DNA from 3 places in the Pseudoalteromonas sp. 2CM28B genome. Region 3 is predicted to be linked to each of the others. Evidence: riboswitches for the same ligand, from Rfam matches in the RefSeq annotation. Region 3 holds a riboswitch; each other region holds the start of a gene.
What was found. A riboswitch is a leader RNA that binds a small molecule or an ion and turns the genes downstream of it on or off. The one in region 3 is predicted to bind lysine.
Positions count from the first base shown of each region.

Region 1: linked by a shared signal. The riboswitch ahead of lysC (lysine-sensitive aspartokinase 3) and the one ahead of dapA (4-hydroxy-tetrahydrodipicolinate synthase) in region 3 are both predicted to bind lysine.
Region 2: linked by a shared signal. The riboswitch ahead of lysC (lysine-sensitive aspartokinase 3) and the one ahead of dapA (4-hydroxy-tetrahydrodipicolinate synthase) in region 3 are both predicted to bind lysine.

Region 1 is NZ_JALNTH010000009.1:89,302-97,182, forward strand. It holds gene MTN96_RS14295 (NAD(P)-dependent oxidoreductase) at 1-730, opposite strand, end outside; gene MTN96_RS14300 (glutathione peroxidase) at 851-1,393, shown strand; gene MTN96_RS14305 (2-hydroxyacid dehydrogenase) at 1,482-2,462, shown strand; gene MTN96_RS14310 (sodium-dependent transporter) at 2,558-3,880, opposite strand; gene MTN96_RS14315 (4'-phosphopantetheinyl transferase superfamily protein) at 4,047-4,805, shown strand; gene lysC (lysine-sensitive aspartokinase 3) at 4,782-6,173, opposite strand; lysine riboswitch at 6,249-6,421, opposite strand; gene nhaD (sodium:proton antiporter NhaD) at 6,520-7,767, opposite strand.
Region 2 is NZ_JALNTH010000007.1:85,649-93,529, reverse strand. It holds gene MTN96_RS11995 (4'-phosphopantetheinyl transferase superfamily protein) at 1-528, shown strand, start outside; gene lysC (lysine-sensitive aspartokinase 3) at 544-1,929, opposite strand; lysine riboswitch at 2,006-2,178, opposite strand; gene MTN96_RS11985 (hypothetical protein) at 2,469-3,740, shown strand; gene MTN96_RS11980 (hypothetical protein) at 3,744-4,292, shown strand; gene MTN96_RS11975 (ATPase) at 4,289-7,066, shown strand; gene MTN96_RS11970 (DUF4136 domain-containing protein) at 7,175-7,726, shown strand.
Region 3 is NZ_JALNTH010000034.1:28,510-36,390, reverse strand. It holds gene acnB (bifunctional aconitate hydratase 2/2-methylisocitrate dehydratase) at 1-1,485, opposite strand, end outside; gene MTN96_RS29000 (OmpA family protein) at 1,741-2,799, opposite strand; gene MTN96_RS28995 (YdiU family protein) at 3,120-4,529, opposite strand; gene MTN96_RS28990 (DNA-3-methyladenine glycosylase I) at 4,538-5,236, opposite strand; lysine riboswitch at 5,425-5,604, shown strand; gene dapA (4-hydroxy-tetrahydrodipicolinate synthase) at 5,732-6,616, shown strand; gene MTN96_RS28980 (2,3,4,5-tetrahydropyridine-2,6-dicarboxylate N-succinyltransferase) at 6,632-7,372, shown strand; gene MTN96_RS28975 (PLP-dependent decarboxylase) at 7,372-7,881, shown strand, end outside.

The sequences.
Region 1 (7,881 bases), on a different contig from region 3:
CTAAATCTTTACGCATCCAATCTACAGCAAAACCAAACTCGTACTCGCCTGCCCACATTGTTTTGTAGCGGTTTTCCATTTGCCACGAACCAGCTGCGCCTTTAGAAATGGTTTCTATTACTTTTTCGCCATCAAGCCCTGCTTGTTTAGCAAAATGTAAGCCCTCAGCTAAGCCTTGCACTACACCAGCAATACAAATTTGGTTGACCATTTTACATAATTGCCCTGAGCCAACTTCCCCTAATAACTGGCTAAAACGGCTAAACGCCGCCATGATAGGTTGTGCTTTAGCAAATACCGTTTCGTTGCCACCGGCCATAACGGTTAATACCCCGTTTTCAGCACCTGCTTGACCGCCCGATACTGGCGCATCAATAAAGTCGATATGCTGTAAAGCCGCTTTTGCCGCAACTTCACGCGCTACCTCAGCAGAAGTAGTTGTGTGATCGATTAAAATTGTGTTTTTTTCCATACCAGCTAAAACGCCATCATCGCCGTATACCACTGACCGTAAGTCGTCGTCATTGCCAACACACATAAATACCATATCGGCACCACTTGCAGCTTCACGCGGGGTAGGTGCAAAACTGCCGTTAAAATCTTCAACCCATTTTTGTGCTTTAGCTGCTGTGCGGTTATAAACACATACGCTGTGCCCCGCTTTTGCTAGATGCCCCGCCATTGGGTAACCCATTACGCCTAAACCTATAAATGCAATTTTAACTGACATAAAAATGACCTATTTAACTGATAACTTAGAAACATAAGCTCGATTATGTCAATCGGCCGCAAAAAAAGCGAATGAAAGTCTTTTAAAATTTCCCTCATACGGAAATTAGGTAGGTAATCTATGGATAGTATTTATCAATTTAACGCACCACTTTGTAATAACGATGATTTTTCTTTGAGTCAGCTAAAAGGAAAAGCGGTTCTTATTGTTAATACCGCCAGTAAATGTCATTTTTCTGCGCAATTATGCGCGCTAGAAAAGCTATATCAACAATACAAAAACGATGGGTTTACTATTTTAGCCTTTCCGTGTAATCAATTTGATAAAAATGAGCCATTAGAGGGAATGGCCATTAAAGACTATTATCAAAAACATTTTTCAATTAATTTTGAGGTGTTTAATAAGGTCATGGTAAATGGCCCAGATACGCATCCACTGTTTAGTTATTTAAAATCTCATACACGGGGTATTGCACAAAACCGAGCAATAAAATGGAACTTCACTAAGTTTTTAGTTAATGCACAAGGGCAGCTGGTTGCTCGCTATGCACCGCGAACTAAACCGGAGTCATTACATAATGTAATAACAAGCTGCTTAGAATCAGTGCCCGTTATAAAACCGACGACCGCTCGTTTAGGAGTCCGTTCGGCTGTATTAAAATAATCCTGTCGTAATTAAAACAACAAGAGTGAAGCATCTATAGTAAGAATAGTTTATGGTAATAAAATAATTGATTACTTGGAGCTAGTTAATGGATATTGCTTTTTTTAGTGCTCAGAAATATGAGCGCCCTTTTTTTGAGCAAAGTTTAAATGGCTTTTCTAACATCACTATTACTTATTTTGAGCAAAGTTTATCGGCGCAGACGGCAATATTAGCTAAAAACTTTGACGCTGTGTGCGTATTTGTCAACGATTCTGTTGATAAAGCGGTAATTGAGCAACTTGCCACATTGGGTGTTAGCGCTATTTTATTACGCTGTGCGGGGTTTAATAACGTTGACTTGCCCGTTGCCAAACAGCATAACTTAAGCGTATTACGCGTACCCGCCTACAGCCCTGAGGCAGTCGCGGAGCATTGTGTTGCCCTTATGCTTACCCTCAGCCGTAAAACACACAAAGCTTATAACCGCGTACGCGAAGACAACTTTGATTTAAATGGCTTACTTGGGTTTAACTTACATAACAAGACCATAGGTATTATAGGCTGCGGTAAAATAGGCTTGGCACTGTGTAACATTTTAAATGGTTTTGGCGCTAACGTTTTAGTGTGTGACCCTTTTGCAAAACCAGGCAATTACACTATTACCGATTTAAATACCCTACTTGCCCAAAGCGATATAATTTCACTGCACTGCCCGCTGAGCGAAGATACGCATCATTTAATCGATGACGTTGCATTTAATAAAATGAAAACCGGGGTCATGCTCATTAATACTTCGCGCGGTGCGCTGGTAAACAGCCAAGCGTGTATTAAAGCACTTAAATCACAAAAACTGGGGTATTTAGGGCTTGATGTGTACGAACAAGAATCAGAGCTGTTTTTTAAAAACCACAGTGAAGAAATAAATCAAGACGATATATTTTCTCGCTTAGTGAGTTTTAGAAACGTGTTAATAACAGGGCATCAAGGCTTTTTTACTCAAGAAGCTCTAACCGAAATCGCTAATATAACATTACAAAATGCAAACGAGCTTGCTCAAGGGCAAACGCTAACCAATCAAGTATTGTAATATCAAGTCATTTAAACTGTAAAAAGCGAACTTTCGGGTGACTCCCAATAGTTCGCTTTTTAAAACGGCATTTTTAAATTCGCGTTTAAAAGTTTTTAACCAAACGCTACATTTACAAATACTAAGGTCATAAGTATAGGACACACAAAGCGAATATATTGTGCAAACCAATAGTGCGGCCCACTACTTGCTTTGTGCAGCTTATTACCACGTTGCCATAGCCAGCCTACCGTTATAAAGTAAAATAGCCCCATTAACGGCAATTGGTATTGGGTAAATACCATAATCACTAAACCAAACAACCAATCAAAGTTTAAAATAATGGTACTGGCACAAATAAGCACAACAGCACTGACTGCCCATGTTGCTTTGGTTCTATCTACATTGTGGTTTTCAACCAAAAATGCCACAGGGATCTCAGTTGACGAAATAGTTGAGGTAACTGAAGCTATCGACATCAATACAAAAAATAATAAGCCAACCAATAAACCAATTTCACCCATAGTGCCAAATAGCTCAGGTAATATGGCAAAAATAAGTTGTCCCTCACCAATTAATTTACCGTTATTAAATACTTCAACGCCATTGTACTGGGCAACATAAATAGCCGGAATTATTAATAAGCCCGCCAAAAACGCCACGCTGGTATCAAGTAGCGCAACACTTGCGGTTAATTTTGGTAAGTTAGCTCCGGGTTTTAAATATGAGCCGTAAATCATCATACAGCCTACCCCAAGCGACAACGAAAAGAACGCTTGCCCCATTGCGGCAATAATTAAATCAGGGTCGAGTATTTTGCTAAAGTCAGGCACTAAATAGGCAGCAAACCCTTCGCTTGCGCCATCTAACGTTGCAATATAAATAATAAGCCCAATGAGGAGAACAAGTAAAAGCGGCATTAAACGGCGTGACCAGGTTTCTATTCCCGACTTCACCCCTTTTAAAATAATACTGGCGGTTAGAATAAGCATAAGCGGCGTAAAAATAAAATTACGTAACATAGAGTCACTATGTAAAAACTCACTCAAGCTCTGCAAGCCAAAAAAGCTACTTATAGGCTCTATAGCGTAGGAAAGCATCCAACCGGCCACAATTGAGTAAAAACTTAACATAACGATGGCACCGGCAAGGCCAATATAGCCTGCTGCGGCTCCCACTTTAGGGGCGTGATCTTGCCATGCTTGGCTTAGTGCTTTAACGGGGTTAGCTTGGGCTTTGTAACCTAAATACAGCTCGGTGTACAAAGCAGGTAACGCCAGCAAAAAAATAACGATAAAGTAAACCAGTAAAAATGCGCCGCCACCATGATTAGCAGCCTGCGTAGGAAAACCCCATATATTACCTAAGCCTACCGCTGCACCGGCTGCTGCCAATACAAAACCTAGTCGACTTTGAAAACCATCACGCACTTGTGCCATACACCTACAAATCTGTTATTATTTTAACGAATGCGAATTAAACCATATTTAAGAGCGACTGAGTAATAAAAATGTACTTAGCGCTCACAACAACTAACAACCGCTCACAAACTATCCAGCTTTGGGTAATAAATATGTAATCGGTCGTCATTTATAACGAGCAATGATGAGTGTAACTTACTTTGAAAACCAGCTAGAAATCACGCCCGCTTTAGCAAATAACAGCCATTGCATTGCGTTGCTTAACGCGACCACCCTCAATGTGGGTGAATTTGATTTACCCCACTATTTAAGCCCTTTTGAGCTCAATATTATTAATCGGCGTAAAAACCCACAAGCTAAACAAGAATATTTAGCCACACGTTTAGTGCTTAAATACCTAGTAAAAACCGCTTGTTCTTCTTACGCATCATTAAAGCTGTGTGATATTAGTTCTGAATTTAACCCCGATAACAGTAAATTAGAATTACATATTAAAAATACAACAGGCGTGATTAGTTGCTGTATTTCTCATTCTCATGGTTTTGTAGGTGCAGCGTTAAATGTAGCATCAACTCATTTTGGCTTTGATATTGAAAAAATTAATTTAAAGCGCCCTTTTAATAAACTCGCTAAGCACTTTTACCACCCAGCCGAAGTGAGCTCAATAATCGATTCAGATAACATAACAACTCAAGCACATCATTTTTTTAGGATTTGGACATTAAAAGAAGCGCTGGCTAAAGCCACCAGCCGCCCCATTGCTCAATTATTAAGCCCTAATGTGTTTAACGAACTTAATAACACTCAGCTTACAGCTTGTAGCAATACCGTGGTTGGAGCACATAACGACATGTTTGATATTAGCGTTGTGGCAAAAAAAAGCACCGACTGGCGGTGCTCAATAATAACTATTAACGATTTACGCAGCGCAATCACTTTCTAGTAATCGACTATGAATCGCTTGAACCACGGCATCAGACTCACTTTGCTCAACTAAAAAGCACAAGTTATGTTTACTTGCACCATGACAAATGAGTCGAATATTAAAATCACTTAATACTTTCATTAAATTCATTTCATGTTGGCGCAAAACAATTTCAGAGCCAATTAATGCCACCAGCGTTAAATTGTTTTCAACCGATACATGGCAAAATTCAGCAAGCTTATCTAAACATGCTTGATCTAGCTCTGGACGTGATGCATTAGGCGCATTATCAAGGGTAATTGCCACACTAATTTCAGAGGTGGTGACCAAATCTACCGAAATATTGCACTCACTTAAAATAGTAAATATACGCGCTAAAAAGCCACTGGCTAATAACATTTCTGGGCTTTTAAGGGTTAATAATATTTGATTTTTACGTTGCGTTACCGCACGAATACCAGGTAGCTGCGATTTTTCACGTTCAATCCACGTACCGCCAAGTTCTGGCTCTGTGCTTGAGCCAACAAACACATTAATATGGCTGCGACTGGCAGGCAAAATTGTAGCTGGGTGCAGCACTTTAGCGCCAAAGGTCGCCATTTCTGCTGCTTCATCAAAACTTAAACGCGCAATAGGAGTGGCTTTTACACACAAACGAGGATCGGTGCTAAAAATACCCACTACGTCAGTCCAAATATGCACACTTTTAGCGTTAATAGCCTCAGCAAGCAGTGCAGCACTATAATCTGAGCCACCTCGACCGAGCGTGGTCGTTAAATTGTTTGCATCGCTACCAATAAACCCTTGGGTTACAATAACGCTATCATCAAGCAGCGGAATTAAATGTGTTTTAGCGGCTTGCGCTGTGGCGCCCACATTTGGTGTTGCTTTACCAAATTGGCTATCGGTTTTAAGCACCTGGCGCACATCAAAACGAGTGGCATTTAAACCCTTTAACCTTAGTACTTGGGTAAATAAGTACGACGATAAACGCTCGCCAAAGCTAAGTAGCTCATCGAACTGCTGCTCTGTATTGAGTGTTTGTGCCGCCAACGTTTGAAATGCATCAAGCGTTTGATTAAACCCAAGGGCTAAATCATCATCTAACGACAGGTCATTTAAAATAGCCTGCTGAATCGCAAGTACACCATCAATATGCTGTTGGCGTTTAGCGGCTTCAATACCCGCTTTGCAAAGCTCCACTAAATGATTGGTCACTCCGGCACTGGCGCTTACTGCAACAATACGTACATTTTTATCGTTTACGATAATTTCGCTACAACGGCTCATCGCCTCAAAGTTAGCAACGCTGGTGCCACCAAATTTGGCAACAATGTAATCTGATTTTGTGCACTGTGAACTTTGTGGCACTGATTGGGTAGTCATTTCGTCTCCTTTCGCGGCATCCAAACCGCAATAAAACAAGAAGAACTTGGCAGGAAATAAAGATAAGAAAAATCTACTGCCAGAAGCTCTCCACCTAAATTGGTGACAGTTTTGAGGATTCAGCCCCATAAACCGAAAAACAATAGTAACGACCCATTATTTTCCTCGGCGAGTACTTCCCTCCTTAATGGTCGCAGGCTGTCGTTGCCTCACATTAAGTACCTAAGTATCGCACCTCTTCTGAATGTATTATTAACCTGTGGCTAATAAAACAAAACCGCACTAAGAGTGCGGCTTTGAAAGTTATCGTTTAGACGTCTAGCTGTCAAGTCGTTTTACACTAAAATCAAATAAAACTACCCATTAAGTAAGAGCCCGCATAACCAAAGGTGTAACACAGTAATAAATACAGCGATAAGCGAAGGTAACTTGCAAACGTCAGCTCTTTTACCTTACTCATGGCTATAATACCGGCTGCCGAGCCAATGATTAGCATAGAGCCACCTACACCAGTTGCATACGTAAACGACAACCAATGCTGTTGACTCATTACAATGTCGGCTTTTAATAACGCTGCCGTTAGTGGCACGTTATCAACACCTGCAGATAAAATACCCATTAAGTAGTTTGCGTACTCTGGCGCCATTACCGTATACAAATTAGTAAATTGGCTCAGTACCCCAACTTCTTTTAACGCACCAACAAGCAGTAACACACCCACGAAAAACAATAAGGTGTCGTACTCTATGTCGCGTATAAAATCGATCATATCTTTGTTGATGTCTTTTTTGCGCATTAAAAATTGCGCGACTAAAAACATAATAGATAAACCCAATAAAAAAGTAAGCAGAGGCGGTACACTGTATAAAACGCTCAATGTAAGCGTAGCAATCACCGTAGTGAAGAAAATAACCGCAATGGTTATGTCGGTTTTTTCAATACGTTTAAATTTAGTTTTTTTAAACTCGAGTTGCTTATTCATGCCAATTGATAACAAAGTAGCCAGTAATAATACACTTAGTAACGCAGGCACAATTAACAGTAATAAATTGCTAATTGATACTTTACCATCAAGGAAAATCATAAGTGTGGTTACATCACCCGTGATAAGTGATACACCACCGGAGTTTACAGCAAATACAATAAGCGTGGCGTACTTAACTAACTTTTTGGCTTCAAGCTTTAATGACATAATCACTGCCAGTGATATTAGCGTGGCCGTAACGTTGTCTGAAATAGATGAAAATAAAAACGCAAAACACCCCACCAAAAACATTAGCTTACGCTCACTAATGCTGGTTGGCATAATCCGGTTCACAACATTTTCGATAAGTCCTTTAGAGTTTAAATAGGCAACAAAGGTCATTGCGGCCATTAAAAACAGCCATAAAGAAGCAATTTCTAAAATATTGTGGTCTAGGAGGGTTTGAATCGTTTCGGGGCTTTGCCCATTAAGAGGAAAAATAAAGGAGATAATCCAACAAAGTGTACCAAAAAATAATGTCGTTTTTGCTTTGTTTACGTGGATCACATCCTCAATAACGATAAGCAAAAATGCAATCGCTATCAGCGTCAGGATAATCGAGGAAACCATGATATTAAACAACCTTCGGGGTTAAGTAAAAATTGAAACCATGTAAAAAATATACCCACAAACTCTATGTGCCTATATTCGGCGCGGATACTATCACTAAGCGGGTGTAAAAAC
Region 2 (7,881 bases), on a different contig from region 3:
AAGCAACTTGCAAAGCATACTCAGCCCCAATACGCACACATACCGCTTAATAAAATGAGCACCCACTTTAATGAAGAATGCTCAAAACTGCAGCTCCATATAAACCACACCGTTATAAATACCTGTATTTCGCACTCGCATGGCTTAGTTGGCGTTGCACTTAATGTTACTAAGGCGGAGTTTGGCTTTGATATTGAAAAAAATAACTTAAAACGCCCATTCGAAAAGCTCGCTAAGCATTTTTATCATAAGGCTGAAATTGCCTTAATTACCGCGCCTTTGGCTATAAAAGAGCAAGCTCAGAGCTTTTTTAGAATTTGGACCTTAAAAGAGGCACTCGCTAAAGCAACTAGCCGCCCAATAGCGCAATTGCTTAGCCCAAATGTATTTGATGAATTTTCTTTGTTAAACCTTACAGCATCGAGTAACAGCATAACGGTTGCCAATGAAGAGTTTGATATAAGCGTGGCGCATAAAAAAAGCACCGACTGGCGGTGCTTTATACTTAATAACTTGGATACTGAATAACTTGGCTTTAAAAGCTTAAGCAGCGCTTTCTAATAAGCGGCTGTGTATTGCTTGTACCACGGTATCTGATTCGCTTTGCTCTACTAAAAAGCATAAGTTGTGCTTACTTGCACCATGACAAATTAATCGAATATTAAACTCTTTTAATACGTTCATTAAGTTCATTTCGTGCTGGCGTAGCTGTATTTCAGACCCTATAAGCGCCACTAAGGTTAAGTTATTTTCAACCGATACATGACAAAATTCGGCCAATTTATCTAAACACGCTTGCTCAAGCTCAGGTCGCGAGGCATTAGGCGCGTTATCGAGTGTAATGGCAACACTAATTTCTGAGGTAGTAACTAAATCTACCGATATATTAAATTCACTTAAAATGGTAAATACACGGGCCAAAAAGCCACTTGCTAATAACATTTCTGGGCTTTTAAGCGTTAGCAATATTTGGTTTTTACGCTGCGTAACGGCACGAATACCTGGCTGCTGCGATTTTTCACGCTCAATCCACGTCCCTCCACGTTCCGGTTCGCGGCTAGAGCCTACAAATACATTAATATGGCTACGGCTTGCTGGTAAAATAGTCGCAGGGTGCAATACTTTTGCGCCAAATGTCGCCATTTCTGCGGCTTCATCAAAGCTTAAACGAGCAATTGGCGTTGCCTTAGCGCATAAACGCGGGTCGGTGCTAAAAATACCCACTACATCGGTCCAAATGTGTACACTTTTAGCGTTAATAGCCTCTGCTAATAACGCCGCACTGTAGTCAGAGCCACCGCGACCAAGCGTTGTGGTTTGGCCAAATTCATCACTACCAATAAACCCTTGTGTAACTATTACTTGCTCATCTAATAACGGAATTAACAGATCTTTAGCGGCTTGTGCAGTGGCCGCAACATCGGGCGTTGCTTTACCAAATTGGCTGTCGGTTTTAAGCACTTTGCGCACATCAAACCTATCTGCATTTAAGCCTTTTAAGCGCAGCACTTGAGCAAATAAATAAGACGATAAACGTTCGCCAAAGCTAAGCAGCTCATCGTGTTGTTGATCAGTGGTGAGTGTTTCAAGGGCTAACATTTGAAATGCTTTTAACGTTTCGTTAAAACCTACGGCTAAATCGGCATCAAGTGACAGCTCATCTAAAATAGCCTGTTGAATAGCCAATACGCCATCTATGTGTGCTTGGCGCTGCTCTTTACTAAGGTCGGGTTTGCATAGTGCAACTAAGTGGTTAGTTACGCCGGCACTGGCGCTCACAGCTACAATACGTACGCTTTTATCTGCAACAATAATTTCGCTGCAGCGACTCATCGCTTCAAAGTTTGCAACACTGGTTCCGCCAAATTTGGCAACGATGTAATCTGATTTTGCGCCTGATACTGTTTGTGGCACTGATTGGGTAGTCATTTCGTCTCCTTTCGCGGTATCCAAACCGCTAAAAAACAAGAAGAACTTGGCAAAGGAATGCAAATAAGATGTGTCCGCTGCCAGAAGCTCTCCACCTAAGTTGGTGACAGTTTTGGGGATTCAGCCCCATAAACCGAAAAACACGGTTGACGTAACCTTGTTTTCCTCGGCGAGTACTTCCCTCTTTAATGGTTATGGGCGTTCGTCACCTACCATTAAATACCTAAGTATCGCACCTCTTCTGAATGTTGTATTAACCTGTGGCTAATAAAACAAAAACCCACTGTGTAGCGGGGCTTTGAAAGTTATCGTTTAGACGTCTAGCTGTCAAGGTGTTTTAGTTAATATAACGCGAATAATTTAGCCAAGGTTTACATTGCTGGCTACTTTTACAGCGCTTAATGTAACTCGCCTGTACGCCAGCTAAAAAAATGTGTAAATTAAGCCAGTTAATAACGAGTACTTTTTATTATAAAAATATAAAAACTACGCTCTGCTTTAAGCGTAGTTAACTCATTACTAGGATGTATCACCGCATTATGATCCCAGCTAAAAAGCTGCTTAACACCCTTAGCGAACATTGGGGTGTTTTAGAGCTATTATTTAAACGTTTTAAAATGGCCGACTTTAGCCTCAAAGACGTGCAAAACGCTATTAAGCAAAAACAGCCCACATGGACAAACGAGCGCATTTACAAAGAAACAAACCGTTTGCTCAATCAAGATATACTTATTCCATTGGCTAAATCATCCCAGCTTGAAATAAACCGCGCCATTGCCGATTTTGCGACCTTTTTATTACAAGAAGAACACCTAGGTTTAGCACAAGAAATTAGCGTTTTGGTTGATGATTTAGCACGCCTAGGAAACCGATTAGATAATGCCGGCGAAATAGAAGACTATGACGATTTACGCCGCTATAGCCGCATTATGGATGATCGGGTGCGTAAAATAATGAAGCTTTACGCGCACAACGAAAACGCTATTTTAAACATTGTTGAGCAAGCTAAATCTGATCACGCGGTGCAATCTTTGCAAAAGCGCTACAAAGCGGTAATAGAAGCCTTTGATGAATACATAGAGCCGATGCTTGAAATGGTCGATATTCGCGGTGACTTTCATGCCTGTTTTACACTTATTGAGCAACAAATAAGTAAGCAAATAGAGCACATTGAACGCTCAGGCAAAGCCTACAGCGACAAACGTATGCTTGAGCAATTGCGTACTCGGATACTCGAAATGCATTTAGTTGGCCGAGAAAGCTTACGCAAAAGTGCCGATATGCTTATGCCACTGCGCGAAGAGCTACGCCGTAATAACCTAATTACCCGCCAGGCAGCAAAAGTGCTTGGCCTTGTGCGTAAAAATGGCGTAGACAACATGCTAAGCGCGGTACAACCAAACTTTGTAAGCGATGCGCAGCGTTATTCGCTTGGCCAGCAGCGTCATATAGTTGCCTATATGGCAAGCTTGGTAGAATTTGAACACGAAGAATACCAGCTCCCAGAGCAACAAGACGTGCCGGCATTTGTTACGCCAAACATTCCTGATTACCACGATGTTAAAACAAGCTTTGCAAAACGCTTTAATAAAAAACGTAAAAAGCCCCAGCCATTACTGCAATTTTTAGATGAAAGCTACCCAGAATTAGACGCCGACGAAATGCTATTTTTATATCAAAAACTAGTCAGCGACAGTGAAATTCACATTAGCCAAAGCGATGAAAAGACACGCGTAAAAATTGCCGGCCAGCATTTTTCGTTATACCCATTTAATTCTGCGCCTCAGCCAGATACACAGGCAGACGAGTAACACATGACACATATAAACTTAGACGAGCTTACGCACCTACAAGCCATTAATAAAAAATTAGGTGCGGGTTACCATATTTGCGAACAAGACAACGTAATGTGGCAAGAGCTTGACCAGCACATAGAATCTTACAGCGCCTTATTTAGCGCCCTTGGTCACGATTTAAAACACGACAGCCGCGGCTTTTACTACTTTGCCAGCGACGAAAGCACGCCAAACATGGGGAAAATATCCCGTGCTATAGCACTGACTATTTACATTTTAATTGAGCATTTTGCCAATACGGGTAAAGACCCAATGCGTGCCCTATTTGATGAAGTAAACGATTTAGAACTGATGCAAACCTTAGTGCAAATTAATAAACACTTGTTTGATCAACTTGAGATATTTTCGGGCTCAGATTTACGTAAAGACGTATACCTGCGCATGGTACGTTTAGGCCTTGCCCGCGAAGTAGAAGGCGGCTTTATGTTACAAGCGCCTATTCACCGCTATATTGATGCACTTATGGAAGTAAACGAAGAAACCTACATTACTGAGGACGAGCAATGAAAAACTTATACGGACTAAGTAAACTCGCCCTACTTAATACCGCAGGCTATGCAAAGTGTGTTATTCCGCTTGATAAAAGTAGCTCTATTTGTGCACCAAACAATACCGGTAAAAGCTCGGTTATTAACGCCCTGCAATTTCCGCTAATAAACGATTTGCGCCTAACCGAATGGGACGGGCACGATTTAGATGAAACCCGTAAATTTTATTTTTCATCAGATCAGTCGTACATTTTGCTTGAAGCCAACCTCCCCCATGGCTCGGTGGTTATTGGTGTAGCAGGCCTTGGTAAAATAGCCGGTTACGCGCATCAGTACTTTTGTTATCAAGGCAAACTTGATTTAGCGCAGTACACACAAGGTAATACCATTATTAAGTTTACCAAGCTGTTTAATCATTTAAAAACGCAAGGTTACAACCCTATAGAGCTTAAAGCACAAGAGCTAAACGCCCTACTTACCGGCGGCGCAACCCCTTTTGACGGCGACATTAATTTAAAAATGATCCCGCTTAATAACGTGCAAGACTCCGCCATTTATAAAGAAATTTTTAGGCGTATTCTTAACTTACACAAATTGGGTGCAAGCGATGTTAAACGCTTTATGCTGCGTGTGTTTGAACGCCATATGTCTAACTCTAAAGTGGACTTTTACGAAGTATGGCGTCGCTCGTTTGATAAAGTAAATCGTGCTAAACGCGAATTAAAAGCGCTTGAATCAATGCAAGAGCCAATAACAGCGCTTGAATCAATGCTTGAAAACCAAACCGTGCTTAAAGGTAAGTTAGCAGCCTACGCGCCTAAAATTGATCAAGCATTAATAGACTTTGATACCTACCAAGAACAGCAACTAAGCGAACTAGCCATTGCCCTTGAAGACATAGAGCAGGAAAAACACGAGTTTGAGCAAAAGCAAAGCTTATACGTACAACAATCTCGCGATATAGAGCGCAGGCAAACCCAAATTGAGCAATGGTTTTTAGATTACAGCGCTCTTAAAAGCGAGTTTGAACTGGTAAATAAAGCCACCCTTAAAACCAACCTTGGCCAACTTAAGCAAGACTACGAGTCGCTTTCGCACTCGATTACCAGCGCACAAGGGCAAAGCCTACACACGCTTGATTACCGCATTAGCGAAACTCAAAAGCAAATTAAAAGCTTAAAACTGCAGCTTAAAAACCTTGAGTTTAATTTGTTTACTCGAATGCGCGAAGACCTATCACTTAAAGAAGTAGAAGAAATATCGCGCATTTTAAACCCCGATATACTCTCGTTTGCCACCACCAGCAATGGCGATATAACCATTGATGATGAAGACGCTTTTGGGGAATTTTTATCGCTATTAAGCGAAAACGTTAAAGGCGGTGTACTAACCCTGCCAGGGGCAAGCATTAAACTTAAAAAACTGTCGCCAGTGCAAATGCAAAGCGGCGAAAACAAAGCCCAGCTTAGCGCTCAGCTAGACGCGCTGGAACGCTCGTTAAAAGAGTTTAAACAACAGCGCGAAGTAGCCGCTAACGTGGCCGATAAACAAAAAGAAAAAGATGCACTTTACGATGAGCTAATGAGCGCAGAGAGCGCCCTAAAACGCTTAGAGCAATTTGAGGTAATGCAGCAGTCGGTAGAAGCGCAATCCATGCTAAAAGAGCAGTTATTAGCAGAGCGAGAACAAGTTGACGACTACCTGCAAGACATTCAAAAAAATAGTGGCTCAATTGCAGACAGGCGCTCGTTAATTAAATCTAAGCAAGAGCAAATTAATCGCCAAACCGAGCGCCTACGCCAAGTTAAAAGCGAACGAATTGACCACACGCTTGATTTATACAGCGGTAAAGTAACCCCGTATATGATTGATATAACAGTCGACTTTGATAACCTAAGCGACTTAGTACATCACTTTAATAAAGACTGCCAAGAGCTGCGCAACTTTGACATAAACGTACGTAATACCTATTTGCATGTATATAACGCGGGTATTACTAAATTCGATAACGAAAACGACGAATTTACTAAATACCAAAAGTTGATTAGCGCGTTTCATAACCTTGATAACGAACGCGATGCCGTTGAGCGCCAAGGCCGCGTAGCCCTAACCGAAGTAGCCGCCACAATTAAAGGCTTGCGTGAAGACTTAGACCGCCTTCGCCGCGAAATGAACAGCTTTAATAAAGGGATAAGCCAGCACCGTATTTCTAACCTTCAAGCGTTTAAAATTAACGTAATACCGCGCAAAATGCTGGTTGATAGTATTGATACCATTATCAGCACGTCGCATCAGTTTGAACAAGGCGACACCCTTGATTTATTAAGCCAAGAACCTTACAGCGAAAGCGCGGTAAACGAAGCAAAAGATCACCTAATAAAACTTGCCTCCGACAAAGCAGGCCTTACATTAACTGATTTATTTGATATTCGTTTTGAAGTGGTTAACCGCGCTGGCGAAACCGAACACTTTGAAAAAATAGACTCAGCTGGCTCAAACGGCACACGTATTACTATTAAGTTATTATGTGGCATGTTGTTTATTCGTTACTTATTAAGCGATCAGGAACAAAACCTTTACCGTATACCTATTTATATTGATGAAGCGGCTGATATCGACCCGCAAAACCAAAAAGCAATCATAGAAACGGCACTGAGCTTTGGCTTTGTGCCAATTTTTGCCTCGGTTAAACCGCAGGTAAGCTGTGATTACATTGTACCTATTCGTTCAGTAAAAGATGGCGCCCAAAACTGGGTAGACGAAAAAGACTGGATTGAAGTTGAACACAATTAATTGGCCGTTAAGGCAAACCAACTAAACTAAAATATAGGACGTTAAACTAATACACATTTAAACGATGTGTGTTATTTTAAATTAACGCATTTTATTGGAGCAAAGGTAATGAAAAATATACTTATTGTTGCAGCGCTGACATTACTTACAGCCTGTACGCAAACCCCAGACTGGGATTACGACAAATCAGCCAACTTTAGTAATTTTAAAACATTTGCTTGGGTAGAAAACGCGAGCCTAACCAAAGACACCACAAACTACCAAATTAACGGCTTAATGGAAAAACGTGTACGTACTGCCGTTAATAAAGAGCTTAGCCAAACATTAGGTATGAGCTTAGTAGACCCAGCCCAAGCTGACGTACTAGTTAACTACCATGCATCGGTAGATAAAGAGCTAGAAGTAGACAGCTTTAACGTAGGCTACGGCGCACGTTGGGGATACTGGGGTACGGGCTTTCAACGCGATATTAGCGCCCGTGAATACGAAGTGGGTACTTTGGTGATTGATATTATTGACCGCGAATCAAACCAACTTGTATGGCGCGGCGCAAAAGAAGGCCGTTTAAAGAAAAAACAATCGCCTGAACAACGCGAAGCATCAATTAAAGAAACAGTCGCTAATATTTTAAGCAACTTCCCGCCGCAAAAGCAGCATTAAGTTAAAATTAGCGTTAAATAAGTTTTAAAAAGCTCACATTATGTGAGCTTTTTTGTGGGTGTTTATTTTTGGGACTTCAGATTTAAATAATTATGAGCTGCGCTCATCACGTCAGCAAGCTGCACGTCTACAACTATTCCGAGCTAAATTTAAGT
Region 3 (7,881 bases):
ACCCGTACCTACGGTATCTGGTAATAACATACGGTTTAACCATGAGTGAATTACACCATCACCAGGGCGAAGCGATACACCGCCACGATTCATAATAAAATCTGGAAGCGTATGGTGCGTGTTTACATCGATTGGCTTAGGGTAAGCCGATGTATGACAAAAAGACTGCATTGTTAAATCTGCAGAGAAACCTAAACAGGCTAAATCTTTAAGCTCATCACGCGTCATAGGACCTGTTGTATCTTGCGAGCCAACCGTGGTCATTTTAGGTTCACAGTATTGGCCTGGGCGAATACCGGCAACGTTACATGCTTTACCAACCATTTTTTGCGCAAGCGTAAAGCCTTTGTCTGATACTTCAGTCACTGCTGGTACTTTAAATACGTCAGTTGCGCCTAAACCTAATGATGTACGCGCTTTGTCTGTAAGACCACGACCAATGATCAATGGAATACGACCACCAGCACGAACTTCGTCTAAAATTACCTCTGATTTAAGTTCAAATGTAGAGATCACATCATCAGTACCGTGGCGCTTAACTACACCTTCGTATGGGTAAATATCAATTTGGTCACCCATGTTGAATTCATCAACATTTAACTCGATTGGTAACGCACCCGAGTCCTCCATTGTGTTGAAGAAAATAGGCGCAATCTTGTTACCTAAACATACACCACCCACGCGCTTGTTTGGTACGAATGGGATATCATCACCCATAAACCAAAGCACAGAGTTTGTTGCAGACTTACGCGAAGAGCCTGTACCAACAACGTCACCTACGTAAGCAAGTGGTAAGCCTTTAGTTTTTAATTCTTCAAGCTGAGTGATTGGACCTACTTCACCGTCTTTGTCAGGGTTAATACCATCACGCTCATTTTTAAGCATGGCTAATGCATGAAGCGGAATATCAGGACGTGACCATGCATCTGGTGCTGGTGATAAATCATCTGTGTTTGTCTCGCCAGTGACTTTAAATACCGTAACAGAGATTTTTTCAGCAACGGCTGGCTTATTGACAAACCATTCTGCAGCAGCCCAAGACTCTATAATTTGCTTGGCGTATGCATTACCTGCTTTTGCTTTTTCTTCTACATCGTAGAACGCATCAAACATTAATAATGTGTTCGAAAGGCCTTTTACTACAATTGGCGCTAACGCTTCGTCATCAAGTAGTTCAACCATTGGTGCAATATTGTAGCCACCGAGCATAGTACCTAGTAACTCAGCTGCTTTTTCTTTAGAAATCAACGGAGAAACAGCTTCACCTTTAGCAACAGCCGCTAAAAAGCCTGCTTTAATGTAGGCTGCATCATCAACACCTGGTGGTACGCGGTTGATCAGTAGTTCTAGGATGAACTCTTCTTCACCTGCCGGTGGCGTTTTAATTAGCTCAATAAGATCAGCCGTCTGCTGAGCATCTAATGGCGCTGGTACGATACCTAACGCGGCACGTTCTTCTACGTGTTTACGATATTCTTGTAGCACAGTATTGCCCTCTTGGTGACGTTAAAGTATTCGGTGGTGTTTACTAAACACACCATAACCCAATACCTATAGTATTCTATCTGCCGATTATAAAGCTTTTGTGCATAGATTAAAATCCATCCAGTTATACAACTAGTTATACCGATTATTAATAATATGAATAGTTAACAAAGTAAAACCAACTCCCATGAATACCTATTAAGCAGCCATAAAAAAACCCAGCCTAAGCTGGGTTTTTACTCAATAATGAGACTATTAACGTAATACTTTTACACGTTTAATAGATTTTACGTGTGCTTCAACGCGGCGGTTTTCAGCATGCGCTTTTGCCGTATTCGCTTCATTTTTAAGGCGTTCTTCACCTAAACCTACCGTTGTAATGCGATCTTCTGCAATACCATCAGCAATTAGCTTTTTAGCTACTGCATCAGCACGTTTTTTAGATAACCATTTATTGTAAGACGCTTTACCTACTGCAGACGTATGACCTTCAAGAAGCACTGTTGTATCTGGGTACTCTTTTAAGAAAGTCGCTACTTCATCAATATCATTTAAGTACTGCTGCGAAACTGAAGAATCATTGTTAGGGAATGTTACTAACAAGCTTACTGTTACTTCAGTATCTTCATAAAGTGTACAACCATCGCTACCAACAGCATCTGTCATAGGTGTATTGGCACATTTATCATCTACATCAGGGATGCTGTCTTTATCTGTATCAGCAAGTGCTACCGGCACAGGAACAATTTCTGGCTCTGGTGCAGGCTCAACCGGTGTTACTGGCGCCGATTTTTGACCAAAGAAGTAGTTTATACCTAATTTAGCGCCAACATCTGTGTAGCCTTTATCTAAACCTTGGTAAACACTGGTTTCAGCATTAACAAAAAAGTTGTCTGTAACAAAGTGTCGGTAACCTACACCTGCGTTTAAAAACGTGTTGTCATCAACAACATCAATATCTTTCAGACCAAATAAACCGTAGAAAGGACCGCCACCAAAGTGGTAAAGTGCATCGATACCATAACGTTCGCCGTCAATATCGTTGCGGTTGTTCAATACTTTGTCGTGAGCATTAAAGTCTAGGTCTGCGTACTCTAAACGCGCACTCCAGTAATCATTAAAGCGGTAGCCTAATTCAGCACCCCAGCCTGTTGACTCATTAACGTCAAGGCCAGCTTGCTCACGCATGTTTTTCCACGAAGCATCGTAATAATCGCCGAATGCACCGATGTAAAAGCCTTCTTGCTCGGCTGCGAAAGTAGATGCGCTAGTTGCAGCTAACGCAATAGCCATTGTAAGTGATTTTAATTTCATTGTTTTCTTCCCATTTTAACAACTAAAAATATAGCTAAGCATTGCTAGCTCTTCTAACTTACTTATATAGTAACTGAGTCTTTGTTAATCAATGCTTAACGCAAATATATTTTTTCAATATCTAGGATAATAAAACTAGCTCATAAAAAATGTCGATGAACACAGGCTAGCTCAAAAAGCAAACAATCGCTTTAAACCCCACACGATCACTGGCCTTTATGGAGTTATGGTATCACTCGTTCATAGTTTACTCTATGAATGAACATTGCAGGAGTAAAAAATGACCTTTTATATTCATTTTAAGATGCAACAAACAATACTTAAGTACCACAAAAAGTACGATAATTCTTATCATCTTCAGGCGGCTGTTGAAACTCTGTAGCTTGCATATTGCTTGTGTAAGGGCTCGACATCACTTTGCTAAAACGACTGAGTAGCTCACTATCCCCATGCGTAGTGTACTGAGTAATAATATCTTCAATAATATGATTACGGGGAATCACACTTGGATTTGCCTGTCGCATTATATTATAACTATGCTCGTTAGTTCGTGTTTGCCATTGCTGTGCCCACGATACGAGTGCTGATGGTATTTGCGCTTGTCCAGTTAACGATTCAGTTAACGCATTAAAAGTATTGGTATAATCAAGCTGGTGTTGTTTTAATAACCCTAGTAACTCTCCCACCAACTTATTATCTTTATCATCCGCGACTGTTAACCCTAACTTTTGCGTCCACATAGCGCTAAATTGTTGGTTAAATTGCGTTGAAAAGCCCTCAATTAAAGGCGTCATCAATGCCACCGCTTGCTCGTCATCATCACTGATCAGCGCCATTAGACTCTCTGCTAAGCGGGCACAGTTCCAACTTGCCATGTTTGGCTGATTACCAAACGCATAACGCCCTTGTTTATCAATAGAGCTAAACACGGTATCAAAATCAAACTGGTTCATCATGGCACATGGGCCGTAATCTATGGTTTCACCACTAATTAAGGTGTTATCGGTGTTCATAACACCATGAATAAACCCCACCCTCATCCAACTTACGACTAATTTGACTTGGTTGGCGATCACTGCAGCTAAAAAATCTAAATAACGCTGAGCACCAGTGCTGTTAATCTCGGGATAGTGTCTTTGAATGGCTAAGTCGGCTAAGTTTTTTAGGCTAGTAACGTCACCTTGAGTGGCTAAATATTGAAACGAGCCCACCCGTATATGACTGCTGGCGAGTCGGGTTACAATAGCACCTGGTTGAGGTGGGTTGCGATAAACGGTTTCGCCACTGCCAACCACGGCTAAACAACGCGTTGTTGGAATACCAAGCGCGTGCATAGCTTCGCTCATTACGTACTCACGAATAGCTGGACCTAATGCACAGCGGCCATCGCCTCCGCGCGAAAATGGCGTAGCACCAGCGCCTTTTAATTGCACATCCCAAAACTGATTTTTATCATCGCTAATCGCACCGAGCAAATGCGCCCTACCATCCCCTAGTCGCGGTGAAAAGTGACCAAACTGATGACCAGAATATCCCAGTGCCACTGCAGAAACTGCTTGAGGTTCATTTCCACTGAATATATTTGCTCGTGAATCGGCACTCACCTGTATATTAAATTGCTTAGCTAGGGGCTCATTCCATAACAATAACTGTGGCGCTGCCACTTTAGCCGGATGATCGCTAATAGCAAAGCCGTCACCAATATTGGTATACCTTGGCACTAATTTCATGATTAATCCTATTGTTGTTGGCTTATTCCTACTCGGTTGTCGCCGACACCATAAGCGACAATTAAGCTTAGCTCTTGCATACTTAAACCGCTTTGCTGCTGCAGTTCATTAAAAAAAGCTTGCGCGGCATTTAATGATTTTTTGGTTTGTAAGCCGCCATCTATAATTTTGTGCGCACGTAAATAGCTCTCTACGTCTCGGGATAATAAAAAGGTGTCTTTCCCTAATGCACGCAAAGCATAAGGACCGGTATTGCCCCCTAAACGCGCACCCTGTTTTTTCAAATATGCCCACAAACCAATAATATCTTCACTTGGCCAATTAGCTATAAACTGACTAAAACTACCATGCTGCTGCGCAACTTCATGGATCATATATGCATTTTCAGTAATAGTTTTTACTTTTTTATAGTTGCGTACAATCCGCTCATCACTGGCTTTTTGCTCAAGCATATCCGGTGGCATCATCAGTAACTTTTCAACATTAAAATCCCAAAAAACCTCTCTAAATCCTGCCCATTTACTATTGATCACCGACCAATAAAAACCACTTTGAAATACCTTGCGAGTAAATTCTTCTAGCCAATCATCATCACTTAATGTGCTGAGTTGCTTTGTTGATAAAGGTTTTGCGAGTAACAACTTAAGCATTTTTTCAGAGCCCTTTCGCTCCACTGCTCGCTTATAAATATCGCTAAATTTTTCCATCTGCTTAATACCTTACTTCTACTGTGAGGTTAGTGTACGAGAAAAGCAGCCAATACGTAATAACTGTCAATCAGGATGAATCAATCTGAATTTAGTCACTTGACACCTAGACGGCTAAAATGGTTTAATCGCCGCACTTACCCTATTACATTGTATTTGCTAACTGGCTTTTCAAGTAGCGAGTACAAAGGGCTAGAAGAGGTGCGTTATTCAGGTAGCGTATGTTAGGAGCGCAAACTCCAATGAGCATACGTGAGGGGAATTAACGCCGAGAGGTAACACTTTTTTGTGAAAGATTACTTCGGGCGACTAGGTTGAATCCTAGCGACTGTCACCAATAACATATTTGGTGGAGAGCTTCTGGTCTTAGTATAATAAGGCCGTGCGCCCTATTATTTAAGCCCATTCGCTCTTCGAATTATAAACACATTCAAAGAGTCAGGCATCCTAAATACCCGCCAAAAACTCGACGAATGCCCTATAAGTTCGTGAGAGATGATCAACAACTTCAATATTAACAATTTCCATTTATGGACTGCGCTGATCACCCCATTTGATCAAAATGGCCTAGTTGGTTACGCAACCTTAGACACCTTGGTGGCCGAACAAGAAGCCGCTAACAACGGCATTTTATTACTTGGTAGCACTGGCGAAGGGTTAGCCCTGACCCTAAAAGAGCAGCAAGCCATCGTAGAGCATGTCTGCCAATTACAGCCGAGCGTCCCCCTTATGGTTACGGTAGGCGGTAGTAACTTAAAGCAGCAGCTTGAATGGGTTAACTACTGCAACCAACTGCCTATCCATGGTTTTTTACTTGGCTCGCCTTTGTACGCCAAACCCGGTGCAGTGGGGCAAACACATTGGTTTGAAAGCCTGCTCAATGCCAGTTCTCATCCGTGTATGCTTTATAACGTACCAGGACGAAGCGCCGTAAGCATTCCCATTGCGACTATTGAAAACCTCAAACATCATAAAAATTTATGGGCACTCAAAGAAGCCAGTGGCTCTATCTCTCAATTTGAAGCCTTTCGAAAAGCGGCGCCTGATTTAGCTATTTTTAGTGGTGATGATGCCCTCATGCCTTATTTTGCCCAAGCAGGTGCAAAAGGTTTAGTGTCGGTTGCAGCCAATGCATGGCCAGTGCAAACCCATGAGTTTGTAAAGCGCAGTTTAAGCGGCCAACACCCTAATCTTTTTGTCCAGTGGTCTAGTGCTATCAATAGCTTATTCTCAGTAGCCAACCCTATCCCAGTCAAAGTGTTAATGCATTTACAAGGGCGTATTGACAGTCCGTATCTACGCCCACCTTTAACACACCTTGAGTTGACACACACCGATGACATTTCATCGGCAAACAACACCATTTTATCTTGGCATTAAATACAGGTTTTTATAATGAACTGGTTAGAACTATTAAATAATTTAGAAACGGGCGCGGTTCGCGCAGCAACACAAGACGAAAACGGCCAATGGCACGCTAACGTAGAAGTAAAGCAAGGCATTTTAGAAGCCTTTAAAAACGGTCAAAACACCGAGTTTGCTGGCGGTTTTGTTGATAAACATAACTTAGCACCGCAAAGCTTTGACGCCACAGCAGGCGTTCGCATGGTACCCGGTGGTTCAAGTGTGCGCCGTGGTGCACATGTTGCCAAAGGCACTATTATTATGCCACCTGCGTACGTAAATATTGGTGCATTTATTGACGAGGGCACTATGGTAGATAGCCACGCGCTCGTAGGGTCGTGTGCTCAAGTAGGTAAAAATGTGCATTTAAGCGCAGCGGTACAATTAGGAGGGGTACTTGAGCCCATTGGTGCCAGCCCTGTGGTTATTGAAGATGATGCCTTTATTGGTGCAGGCTGTGTGATTGTTGAAGGCGTGGTAGTTAAAAAAGGCGCGGTACTTGCTCCAGGTGTTCGCTTATCTGCAACCATCCCTGTTTATGACTGCGTAAATGAGCGCCAGCTTGATAAAGGCGAAGCTATCCCTGAATACGCGATTGTGATCCCTGGATCTCGCCCTGCGTCAAACGATTGGGCGCGTGAGCAAGGCTTAAGCATGTCGTGTGCGTTAATTGTTAAATACCGTGACGAGCAAAGTGACGCGTCATTATTGCTTGAAGAGGTTTTACGTTAATGACCTTTTTGAGCACGCCCGTTAAAAGCGCTATTGATAAGCTATCAACTGAGCTTGATACGCCCTTTTTTGTTTATGATCTTGATTCACTAAACACACATTTAACGCGTTTAGTAGCACAAACCGAGGTAAAACTCTGGTATGCAGTTAAAGCGAACCCGTTATCTAGCGTGATCCAACGTTTAAATAACGCTGGTTTTAACTTTGATGTCGCCAGTAAAGGCGAGCTTGAGCAAGTCCTTGCTCAAGGAATTAACAGTGAACGCGTGCTCAACACGGGGCCTGCAAAAAGCCCAAAACAAATTAAGCACTTTATTGCGCGTGGCGTACGTACCTTTGTGGCCGAAAGTCTCAATCAGGTACGTTGGCTCAACGAACAAGCGATTGCTCAGCAGTGCCAGTTGCAAGTATTACTGCGCGTTCAATTACGCTGGCCCGAGGGTGATAAAAACCCGCTAGGGGGCGATAGTCTTACTCCATTTGGCTTAGGGTGCGACGAGTGGCAGGCG